2 regions of the Saccharothrix ecbatanensis genome follow, and region 2 is predicted to be linked to the other one. Evidence: riboswitches for the same ligand, from Rfam matches in the RefSeq annotation. Region 2 holds a riboswitch; the other holds the start of a gene.
The links. A riboswitch is a leader RNA that binds a small molecule or an ion and turns the genes downstream of it on or off. The one in region 2 is predicted to bind cobalamin.
Positions count from the first base shown of each region.

Region 1: it holds a riboswitch for cobalamin, as region 2 does, so the genes downstream of both, F4560_RS10520 (prenyltransferase/squalene oxidase repeat-containing protein) here and F4560_RS18775 (CbtB domain-containing protein) in region 2, are expected to answer to the same signal.

Region 1 covers NZ_JACHMO010000001.1:2,448,524-2,454,377, reverse strand. Annotated here, with positions in the region: gene F4560_RS10535 (S8 family peptidase) at 1-1,176, opposite strand, end outside; gene F4560_RS10530 (DMT family transporter) at 1,291-2,214, opposite strand; gene F4560_RS10525 (cytochrome P450) at 2,370-3,626, opposite strand; cobalamin riboswitch at 3,705-3,843, shown strand; gene F4560_RS10520 (prenyltransferase/squalene oxidase repeat-containing protein) at 3,933-5,246, shown strand; gene F4560_RS10515 (hypothetical protein) at 5,305-5,854, shown strand, end outside.
Region 2 covers NZ_JACHMO010000001.1:4,580,651-4,586,504, forward strand. Annotated here, with positions in the region: gene F4560_RS18755 (prolyl oligopeptidase family serine peptidase) at 1-549, opposite strand, end outside; gene F4560_RS18760 (winged helix-turn-helix domain-containing protein) at 662-1,273, opposite strand; gene F4560_RS18765 (LysE family transporter) at 1,313-2,167, opposite strand; gene F4560_RS18770 ((2Fe-2S)-binding protein) at 2,186-2,875, shown strand; cobalamin riboswitch at 2,936-3,111, shown strand; gene F4560_RS18775 (CbtB domain-containing protein) at 3,148-3,345, shown strand; gene F4560_RS18780 (CbtA family protein) at 3,336-4,100, shown strand; gene F4560_RS18785 (HAD family hydrolase) at 4,202-4,864, opposite strand; gene F4560_RS18790 (PAC2 family protein) at 5,101-5,854, shown strand, end outside.

The sequences.
Region 1 (5,854 bases), 2.1 Mb from region 2:
ACCGTTGGTGAACAGCAGCCGGTTGACCGTGCCGCCGGTGGTGCCGCCGCTGACGACGTTCGGCGTGGCGCTGGAGTTCAGCCAGTTGTGCACGGTGGCCGACGACTGGTCGCCGTACCGCTGCTTGTAGAGCGCGGCCACGCCCGCCACGTGCGGGGCCGCCATCGACGTGCCGCTCATCGTGCCCGAGCCGCCCGTGCGGACGGTCGAGACGATCGAGCTGCCGGGCGCGTAGATGTCGACGCACGGGCCGGTGCTGGAGAACGAGGACCGGGCGTCGGTGTTGGTGGAAGAGGCGACCACGCTGGCCGTCTCGACCTTGCGCGGCAGGCGGTCGCACGAGTTGCCGCCGGTGTTGCCCGCCGAGGTGGCCAGGAAGACGCCCGCGGCGATCATGTTGCGGATCGCGGTCTCCAGGCTCGCCGACGCGGTGAAGTTCCAGGACGTGTTGGCCACGGCGGGCTTGGTGTGGTTGGCCGTGACCCAGTTGATCGCGTTGATCGCCGCGGTGGTCGTGGCGCTGCCTGAGCAGTTCATGACCTTCACGCCGTGCAGCCGCACGCCCTTGGCGACGCCGTAGGTGGCGGAGCCGACGGTGCCGGCGACGTGCGTGCCGTGGCCGTGGCAGTCGGTGTTGTTGGTGTCGATGCCGTTGTAGTCGAACGTGGCCCGGCCGCCGAAGTCCGCGTGGCCCGGCGTGATGCCGGTGTCGATGATGTACGCGTGCACCCCGGCGCCGGTGTACGTGTAGGTGAAGCTGCGGGACAGGGGCAGGTTGCGCTGGTCGACCCGGTCGATGCCCCACGACGGCGGGTTGGTCTGGGTGGCGTCGAGCGCGTCGGTGACCAGCACGTCCTGCTCGATCGCGGTGACCGCCGGGTCGTGGCTGAGCTTGCGCAGCTGTGCCGGTGTGAGCTTGGCGGCGAACCCGTTGAACGCCGCGTTCCAGACATGGGTCGGCGTGACGCCCGCCGTGGCGGCCACGCCCGCACCGCTGCGGGCGGTGGCGTCCAGCGTGACGATGTAGGAGTCCTTGATCGGGTGGACGGTCGCGGACGCCGTCGCCAGGACGATGTCGGCCTGGTGCAGGGGTGCGGCGCCGGCGGTCGCTGTGGTGGCTCCGGTCGCGGCGGCTAAGGCGGCGAGAAGGGCAAGGGTTCTGCTGAAAGGACGCACGGAACGGCTCCTTCGGACGACCCCCGGCGAGCGCGCTCCGACGCAGGGTTGACGGAGCGAACGGTCACTCGTCCGTGGGTACACCGAGCAGCCTGACCAGCGGTTATCCCAAGGTCAACGAAGGTCGGCCGAACGGCCGCGACCGGTGTCACGCTCGGTGGACATAACCGACAACTGGTAACGCCCGGTTCGCTCGTGCGGGCGCTTGGCCAGGGCCGACCGTGTCAGCGCCACCCCCGCCAACACCACGGCCATCCCCACCACGATCCGCGCGGTCAGCGGCTCGTCGAGCACGATCGCGCCCAGTGCGACGGAGACGACGGGCAGCAGGTAGCCGACGGTGGCGGCGCTGGTCGCGCCTTCGTCCTCGATGATCCGGTAGTTGAGGTAGAAGGTGACGCCGGTGCCGAAGACGCCGAGGACGACCACGGCGACGATCGCGGTGGCGTTGGGGGTGGTCGGGGCGCCGTCGAACGGCATCATGACGGCGCTGAGGCCGGTGGCGGCGGTCAACTGGGCGGCCGACACCGCGATCGGGCCGCCCTTGCCGACGAGGTTGCGTCCCATGTAGGCGAACGCGACCGCGTAACTCGCCGCCGCGCCGAGAAGTGCCAGGGCTCCGACGCTGGTCAGCCCTTCCTGCTGCCACGGGGCGAAGATCAGCAGGACGCCGGCGAAGCCGAGGACCAGACCGGTCACGCGGACCGGCGTGAGGCCGCGTTCAGCGCCGATCATGAGCCCGATGAGCACGGCGAACAGCGGGGTGGTCGCGTTGAGGACGCCTGCCACGCCGGAGTCCACGGTCTGCTCGCCGATGGCGAAGAGGAGGAACGGCAGGGCGTTGCAGAAGAACGCGGCGACCGCCAGGTGACCCCACAGCTTGCGCGGCAGCCGCTGGCCGCCGGCACGGGCCAGCACCAACAGCACGCCCGCACCGAGCGCGCACCGGATCACCGTGATCTGCACCGGCGACAACCCGGTCAGGGCCAGTTTGATCCACAGGAAGCCCGACCCCCACAACAGGGCCAGCACTCCCATCCTCAGCACGCCTCGTCCGGTCACGGGACCACCGTCCCCCACGACCGGCTTAAAGAAAAGTGAAGCCTGCTCACCTCACGTTAAGCATCACTTAAACGTCGCGGGCTTCGCGGTGCCAGACCGTGAGGTCCGGCACCGCGAGCTGTCCGCTCAGGTCAGCGCGTGTGCACCATCAGCGTGTCGACGCCGTGGACGATCGACGCGGTGCGGTAGCCGGGGTTGTCGGTGGCCATCCGGAGGTTGGGGAAACGGCGCAGCAGGGCCGGGTAGGCGGCGCGCAGTTCCATCCGGGCCAGCTCAGCGCCGACGCAGCGGTGCGCGCCGTGGCCGAACGCCAGGTTCGCGGACGCGGGTCGACCGGCGTCGAAGTCGGACGTGCCCTCGCGGTTGGCCGCCGTCAGGGACACCACGACCACGTCGCCTTCCTCGATCTGCTGGTCACCGACCCGCAGCTGGTGCCGGGCGAACCGCGGGAACGCCACCTGCACCACGCTCAGGTGCCGCAGCAGCTCTTCCACCAGCGGCCCGGTGGCCGCGTCGTCGTCACGCATCGCCGTGCGCGCGTCCTCGTCGGTCATCAGCACGATCGCACCCAACGCGAGCATCGACGCCGTCGTGTCGAAGCCACCGGTCAGCACGCCGTCCGCCAAGCCGGCCAACTCGACATCGCTCACGTCGTCACCGTGCTGCCGGATGATCGCCCCGATCAGGCCGTCCCCCGGCGACCGGCGCTCACGGCGCACGATCTCCTCCATGTACGACAACGACTCCGAGATGGCCCCCAACGCCTGCCCCGCGCCGCCGAACAGGTCGAACCGGGCCGCCGCCAGCTCCTGGAACCGGTCACGGTCCTCGTACGGCACGCCCAGCAGCTCGCAGATCGTCAGCGACGGGATCGGCAGCGCGAACTCCTGCACGAGGTCCACCGGCCCGTCGGCCGCTTCGATCGCGTCCAGCCGCTCGGTGACGATCGCGTCGATCCGCGGCACGAGCCGCGACAGCCGCCGCATGGTGAACTCCGGCGTGAGCAGCTTGCGCAACCGCGTGTGGTCGGGCGGGTCGGCGAAACCGAGGCCTCCGGGCGATTGCTCGATACGGACGGCCGCACCCAGCCGGGCGTAGTCGTTACTGAACGCCACTGTGTCGGAAAGCACCTTTTTGGCTTCTTCCTGACCAGTGACCAACCACACCCGCAAGCCGAACGGCACCGGGATCCGGTGCACCGCGCCGGCCTCCCGCATCCGCTCCAACTCGGCGACGGGCACCACGCCGTCCCGCTTCAACGGGACCAGCGCACGGTCCGGGAGCAGCGACAACGCCCGCGAACCGATCTTGCCCACAACCCACCGTGTCGCCGAACGCCGTGCGACCCACGCCACCAAACCGTCGCGCACGGACGCCAGAGTCGTCATCCCCACACCCCTCTTCCCCAGGTTGACTTGAGCGACGGTAACCGTACGTAGGGGTGAGCAGCATCGCGCCACAGGCGGATTGACAGGAGATCGTGGTTGACAGACGATCGGCAATCGCGTGCGAAACGGGGGAAGCCGGTCGAAATCCGGCGCTGACCCGCAACGGTAGGTCCCGCCCGGGACGAGCCCGAACACCCGCCGCGCGTGCACGCTCCAGACACCGTCGAGGTCAACGGGTCGGAGCCCGGGGGAAGTCGATCACGGCTGTCCGGGGTCCGCTCACGCGTTGCGCCCGGAAAGGCAAACATGTCGTTGAGACGGACCGCCGCCGTCATCGCCACCACCGCTGTCGCCGCGCTCGCCTTGGTGCCGCCCGCCCAAGGCCTGCCCGACGCGCCGGTGACGACGGACGCGAGCGAGGCCGCCGCGGGGTGGCTCGCCCGGCAGTTGATCGACGGTGACCACTTCGTGTACCCCGGCAGCACCTCCGGCGACCAGGGCGGCACGTTGGACGCCGTGTTCGCGTTCACCGCGGCCGGTGTGGCGTCGGACAGCGCGGATCGGGCGATGGCGTGGCTGGCGAAGCCGGACGTCATCAACGACTACCTGCACATCGGCGACCCCGCCGAGTTCGTCGCGGGCTCGTACGCGAAGCTCGCGCTGGCCGTCCAGGCGCGCGGCGAGGACCCGACGACGTTCGCCGGCAACGACCTGATCGCAGGCCTCACCGCGTTGCAGGCCCCCTCCGGCCGGTTCGTCAACAAGTCGAAGTACCCCGACTTCTCCAACGGGTTCAGCCAGGCGTTCGCGGTGCTGGCTCTGGACCGGTGGGAGGGCGCGCCGCAGACTGCGGTCACGTACGTCGTCGGCCAGCAGTGCGGGGACGGCGGCTTCCCGCTGATCCTGGAAGCGACGCCGTGCGTGTCGCACGCGGACGCCACCGCTATGTCCGTGCAGGCGTTGCTGGCCGTCGACCAGACCCCCGCCGTGACGGGCGCGGTGGCCAAGGCGCTCAAGTGGTTCGCCGAGCACCAGCAGCCCGGCGGCGGGTTCCTCGACGACAAGGCGACCGGCGAGGGCAACGCCAACAGCACCGGTCTCGCGGCACAGGCACTGCGCGCGGCAGGTCGGACGGCGGAAGCGGACAAGGCGACGGCGTTCCTGAAGTCGTTGCAGGTCGGCTGCACGGCCACCGACGCCGAACGGGGCGCGATCGCGCTCGACAAGTCCGGTTTCACGCCGGACACCGCGCAGCGCGCGAGCGCCCAGGGCATCCTCGGGCTGGTGGGGGTGAGCTTCGCGGACCTGACAGCGGAGGGCGGCACGTCCGGCGCGCCCGTGCTCGACTGCCCGATCACCACCACGACGCCGACTTCGTCCACAACGGACACGACTCCCACCACCACCACCACGACGGCGGCTCCGACGACCACTACCGAGGTCACCGCCACCAGCACGACCACGACGACGGCGGCAGCGGCTGTGGTGAACCGCAACGGCACCCTGGCCCGGACCGGCGCGGTGGTCGGGCCGATGCTGTGGATCGGCGTGTTGATGCTGGTCGGCGGCGTGCTGGCGGTCGTGCTGTCGCGCAAGCGGTATGCGGGGGAACGGAAGTGACGGCACGCGACGTCGAGGGCTGGGCGTTCGGCTCCGGTCAGGCCCTCGCCACCGCGCCATGACGGGCTGGTGGCGGCGCGTCCTGGCGGCGTCGGCGGTGCTCGGACTCACGATCATCGGCGCTCCGCCGACCGCTCAGGCGGCGGACTGCGCGGGCGTGACGGTGGTCGTGGACTTCCGGTCGCTGGGCGGCGGTGTGCGGACGGGTTGTGCCCCTGGTGATCCGTCGTCGGGCACGGCCGCCCTCACCGCCGCCGGGTTCGGCTACACGTTCGTGACCCGGCAACCGGGCTTCGTGTGCAAGATCAACGACCAACCGGCCGGCGACTCGTGCAACTACACGCCACCGTCGGACGCGCACTGGTCGTACTGGCACGGGCAGCCCGGCGGGTCGTGGGTCTACAGCAACTCCAGCGCGAGCGCGTACAACCCGGCGCCGGGGAGCGTGGAGGGCTGGTCGTTCGGTGCGGGCGAGCCGCCTGGCATCGCACCTCCGGCACCTGCTCCCCCGCCGCAGCCCGCGCCGAAGCCGACCCAGCCCGCAGCGCAGCCTCCGGCGCCGCAACCTCCCGCCGCTCAGCCAGGCCAGCCCGTGCAACCGGGACAAC
Region 2 (5,854 bases):
TCGGGTGTTGACGCCCGCGTGCGCCAGGTGTGCGTGGTTGCTCCACAGTTGGGTGCGGGCGGCGTCCATTCCGCTTGCTGCGACCGTGACCACGAAGGCGACGTCGTTCGAGCGCGACGCGGCCAGCGGCACGACCCAGCCGCCCTGGCTGTGGCCCCACAACCCCACCAGGGACGGGTCGACTCCCGGTCGGGTTCGCAGTAGGCGGACTCCGGCCAGCGCGTCGTCTGCGAGGTCGCCGAACGTGCTTGTCGCCCTTGAGTAGCCGGGGGCCTTGTCGTAGATCAGCGCGGTGATCCCGGCTCGGGCGAATGCCTCGGCCTCACGCCGGTAGTCGTCGCGGTGGGTGGATCCGGCGCCGGCGACGATGACCACGGCTGGGCCGTTGGCGTCGGGTGGGGCTATGACCGTGCCGTGCAGGGTGTGGTCGCCGCTGGCGAAGGTGACGTCGGTGGTGGTCGGGCCGGCGGGTTCGGCGGTGGCGGGCAGCGGTAGCAGCGCGCTGGCGACGGCCAGGATGAGAACGGCCGATTTGTGTGCGGGCAGCACGAAATGCTCTCCTGTCGGAGGAAGTGCGGTGACTTGGTGCTCGCCCGGTGGGCGAGGTGTGACGACTTCCATGCCCGGGCCGTCGAGTTGCCGCTCGGCGGTCCGGGGTCGGCTATGCGGTGTGCGTGGTGTCGTCCTCCGGATCGGTGGTGGTCCCGGGGTCGGTGTCAGGGTCGGGGTCGGGGAAGGCCACGAACCGCGTCTGCACGGTCCGCGCGCCGTCCGGAATCCGGTTGGCAGGCCGCTGGTACTTCTTCAGCAGCGTCAGGTAGTCCTCGAAGAACGCGGCCAGTTCGCCGGGCGTGACCTGGATGGAGCCGCGCGAGAAGGGCACGGCGTCCGACCACACGCCGAGTTCGTGGCGCACCGCGTCGAACCGGGCGAACATCTCCAGGTCTTCGGCGAGCCAGAGTCGTTGGAGGTCGTCGATCGTGGACCGCATCTCCGGGTCCTGCTCGCCGCGCCGGTCGAACCGCACGTCCCGGCGGACGTGCCGCCACCAGCGCTCACGTCCGCGTGCGCGCTCGGGAACCTCTTCGACCAAGCCGTGTTTGGCGAGGATCCGGAGGTTGTAGCTGGTGCCGCCGGTGGTCACGCCGAGCCGTTCGGCGAGCACGGTCGACGTCGCCTCGCCGAGGAGTTCCAACTCCCGGAGCATGCGTTGCCGCAACGGGTTCGCCATCGCCTTGGCGAGCCCGAGATCGGCCCTGACTGGTTCCGACATGGTGCACGATAACCCGTGCATCACTTCTCGTGCAACTGCTCAGCCCGTTCGCAGGTCGCCCGTGAACTCGACGCCCATCACGATGCCGACGAGTACGAGCAGCCCTCCCGCGCAGGCGAGCGCGCGCCGGTAGCCGGTGTCCCCCAGCCGACTGCGCCCGCGTGCGACGAGCAGTGCGATCACGATCTTGCCGCCGACCAGGGTCGCGTAGAACCCGATCAGCAGCGCCGCGCCCGCGCCGGCCGACTCGCGCCAAGTGGTGATGATCAGCGGCCCCAACGCCGTCGCCCAAGCGATCCACGGATGCGGACTAAGCAGATTGACCACCACCGCCCGCTTCAGGGCACCGGAATTGTCAGACCCCGTCGGTAGAATCGAATTCAGGGGTCCCCTTGGCGGCGACCCCTGCAAAGCCCGGCCTCCGGCCGCATCTCCCCCAGCGACGCCGCTCACGGCCGCATCTCGCCCAGCCGCGTCTACGCGGGCAGCGTTCTCGTCAGCCGGGCGCGTGGTACCGCCACTGACCGGATCGTCGGCAACGGCGGTTTCAGCGGCGTTCTGAGTGGCGGTTTCGGCGGCGAATTCGTCTGCCGGGCGCGCGGTGGCGGTGCCTAGTGAGGCCGATCGTGCCTCCCGGACCGTCTGCACGCCGCTCCACACCACGAACACCGCGCCCACCACCCCGAGCACGCCCAGCGCCCGCCCCGGCAGCCGGTCCAGCAGGAGCAGCGTCACCAGCACCACGACCGCGTCCGACAACAGCGGCGCGCAGGCGGTCAGCACACCGGCCATCCGGCCCGAGCGCAAAGCCGACGTCACCACCAGCACCAACAGCGGGCCGGGGCTGATGCTCGCGGCCAAGCCGAGGGTCAGTCCCAACCCCAGTGCGTCCACAGCGGCAGACTAGGACACGTGTCCGAGTTCGCCCGAGTCCTGACCACCCTGCGGCAGATCCGCGGCCTGAGCCCGTTCTTCGTCCTGGACGTCGGTCGGCCCACCGACGGCGACCGGCCCGACAGCGACCGGCCCGACAGCGGCTGGCACGACGGCGAAGACCTGCTGCACGGTCCCGCCCTGCCCGACGCGCTCGACCGGATCGCCACCCGGTACCGCACAACCGAACGGCGGGTCGCCGCGTCGCTGTTCTTCCTCAGCTACACCGCGCGGCTGCTCAGCCCGGTAGTTGCCGCCCGCGCGATCGACGGGGTCGCGCCGGACGTCCGACCTACCAACCTGTGGTGGCGCTACCGACCTGACGGCCTCCAAGTCCGGCTCAAGGACCCGCTCGCGGGCGTCGGCGTCGCCGAGTCGATGGAGCCGGTGGTCGAAGCGGTGCACGGGATCACGCCGGTGGCGCGCGGCCTGCTGTGGGGCAACGCGGCGTCGTCCATGGCGGGCGCGCTGCGCATGATCAGCCGCAGCGACATCACGGCGGACTGCGTTGCGCTCGGCGAGGAGTTGTTCGCCGATCCTCCGTTGAAGGGCACTGGCGAGTTCATCCCGTTCCCCGGCGAGGTCGTGTTCCGGCGACGCAGCTGCTGCCTGTACTACCGCCTCGACGGCGGCGGGACGTGCGGCGATTGCCCGCTGCCGCCCCGCTGACCGGCGGACGTGAGGAAACGACAACTCGTCTGGCCGGTTGTGCCCGGCCACGATCGACATCTACGGTTCGGGCGCCGCAGTGGACGGGAAGCCGGTGGGAATCCGGCGCGGTCCTCGCCACTGTGACCGGGGAGCCAACCCGCCGAGAACGTCACTGGTCGCGTGGAGCGGCTGGGAAGACGCGGGGACGGTGCTGATCCGGGAGTCAGGAGACCGGCTGCGGCGCGCGTTGTTGTTGACCTTCCACGAGGTATGGAGGAGGCCGTCCCGTCATGACGAGCCCCGCTCAGTCCCCCGCAGTTTCCGACAATCTGGTCATCCCCAAATGGGCCTACGCCATCGCACTGGTCGCGTTGACCGTGACGTGGGTGGTCCTCCAGGAGAACGGCGTCGCGCTCGGCCACGCCGCCGAGACCGTGCACGAGTTCTTCCACGACGGGCGCCACGCACTCGGCGTCCCGTGTCACTAGGGCTCGCCGAGATGCGGGCGAACGTGCCCACCTACAGAGGTCTGCTGCTCCGCGGTGTCGGTGCGGGCGCGGTGTCCGGGCTGCTCGCGGGCCTGGTCGGCGTGCTCGTGGTCGAAGCCCCGATTCGCGCGGCGCTGGCCGTCGAGCAGGCACGTCCGGTTGAGCCGGGTGGACACGAGCACGGCGAGCTGTTCAGCCGTGGCACGCAGGTGGTCGGCGGTGTGCTCGCCGCGGTCGTGGTGGGTGTCGCCGTCGGCGCGTTGTTCGCCACCGCGTACGCGGGATCACGGCGCTGGTTCGCGTCCAAGGCGCCGTTCGTGCGGGCGGTGACGTTGTCGGCGGCGGTGTTCGGCGCGGCGGCGTTGCTGCCCGCGGTGAAGTACCCGGCCAACCCGCCGGCCGTGGGCGACCCGAACACGGTGGAGTACCGGACGGTGCTCTACCTGGGGTTGATCGCGGCCGGGCTGCTGGTCGCGTTCGGGGCGAGCTACCTGGCGTCCCGGCTCGGGCACCTGGGCCAGCCCGTTCGCAGCACCGCCGTGGCGTTGGCCGTGGTGGCCGCGGTGATCGTGCTGCTGGTGGCGTTCCCGGCCACTCCGGACGCTGTTCCGGCGGACATGCCGGGCGGGGTGCTCTGGGACTTCCGGTTGGCGTCGCTGGCCGAGACGGCCACGTTGTGGCTCGGCCTCGGCGTGGTGTTCGGCCTGCTGGTGGACCCGGCCGCGCGCCGCGTCCCCGTGTCACCCACCCCCTGACCGCGAGTCGTCCACCCGGACACTCCGAACGCCACGTTCGTGGACGTCTCGCCGGACGCGAGCGTGGAGTTCGGGGTACCGGAGTGGACGACTCGCGGAGTTCAGTGGGGAAGGAGCGAGGCGAGGGTCTTGTGGTCCACGCCTACCAGGGACTCGCGGAACACGCGCCGCTCGCCTTCGAGGACCGGGAGGTCGCAGGGGACGACCAGGACCGTGCAGCCCGCGGCGACGGCGGCGGTGGTGCCGGTCGGCGAGTCCTCGACGGCCACGCACCGGGTCGGGTCGACGTCGAGCAGGCGGGCCGCCTTCAGGTACGGCTCGGGCAGCGGCTTGTTCAGGCCGTCGACCTCGTCACCGCACACCGTGACGTCGAACAGGTCCCGCCCGATCGTCTCCAGCGCGACCTCGGTCAACTGCCGTTCGGTCGACGTCACCAGCGCCATCGGCACACCGGCGTCCCGCACCGCCCGCAACGCCTCACGCGCGCCAGGCCGCCACGGCAACCCGGCCCGGAACACCTCCTCGGTGCGCCGCTGGATCCACGCCGCGCCGTCCGCGATGTCGCCGTCCCGCGGCGTGATGCCGACCTCGGTGAACAGCAACGCCATGGTCGTGGCCACGTTCGACCCGACCATCGCGTGCCGCGTCTCCAGCGACAGCGTGCCGCCCAGCTTCTCGGCGAACTCGTAGAGCGGGATGTCCCACAGCTTCTCCGAGTCCAGCAGCGTGCCGTCCATGTCCCACAGCACGGCCTCGACCGTCATGCGCACCTTCCCCCAGTGATCACGCGTTGAACGATTGGGTGAATCGGCCCCGAACGTGTTGGTCTCCACCGTGTCCGCGCCGGCTGCCGGTAGTCGCGGGGGTGCACCTGGGGCACGACATCGGGCCTGGTCACGTTGAGGGTCGGCCGGCACGCCCCGAAAAGGGGGCGTGACACGATCCGACATGCGCCAAGCCTACGGCGTCGGGTCTGCGGCAGTGGTCGTAGTCTGACGCCGTGACCGATCCGGACGAGGCCGCCCAGACCCCCTTCGACCCCAGCAAACCGCTCACCAATCCGATCATGGTGGCGGCGTTCGAGGGGTGGAACGATGCTGGCGACGCCGCCAGCACGGCGATCGAGCACCTGCAACTCACGTGGGACGCGACGCCCTTGGCGGAGATCGATCCGGATGACTACTACGACTTCCAGGTGACTCGGCCCACAGTCCGACTGGTGGACGGCATCACCCGACGGGTTGAATTCCCGACCACCAGGCTGTCGGTCTGCCGGCCGCCCGGGTCGTCCACCGACGTGGTGCTGGTGCACGGGATAGAGCCGAACATGCGGTGGCGGAAGTTCGCCGCCGAACTGCTGGGGCACATCGAGGACCTGGGCGTGACCACCGTGGTCACGTTGGGTGCGCTGCTGATGGACACGCCGCACACGCGGCCGGTGCCCGTGACGGGGACGGCGTACGACGCGGCGGCGGCGGCGAAGTTCGGGCTGGAGCGGTCCCGGTACGAGGGGCCCACGGGGATCGTGGGTGTCTTCCAGGACCTGTGCGTGCAGGCGGGGGTGCCGGCGATCTCGTTCTGGGCCGCCGTGCCGCACTACGTGTCCCAGCCTCCGTCGCCGAAGGCCACGCTGGCCCTGCTGCACCGGGTGGAAGAGGTGCTGGACGTCGAGGTGCCGCTCGGTGCGCTGCCGGAGCAGGCGGAGGAGTGGGAGCGCACGGTCAGCGAGATGGCCGATGAGGATGAGGACGTGC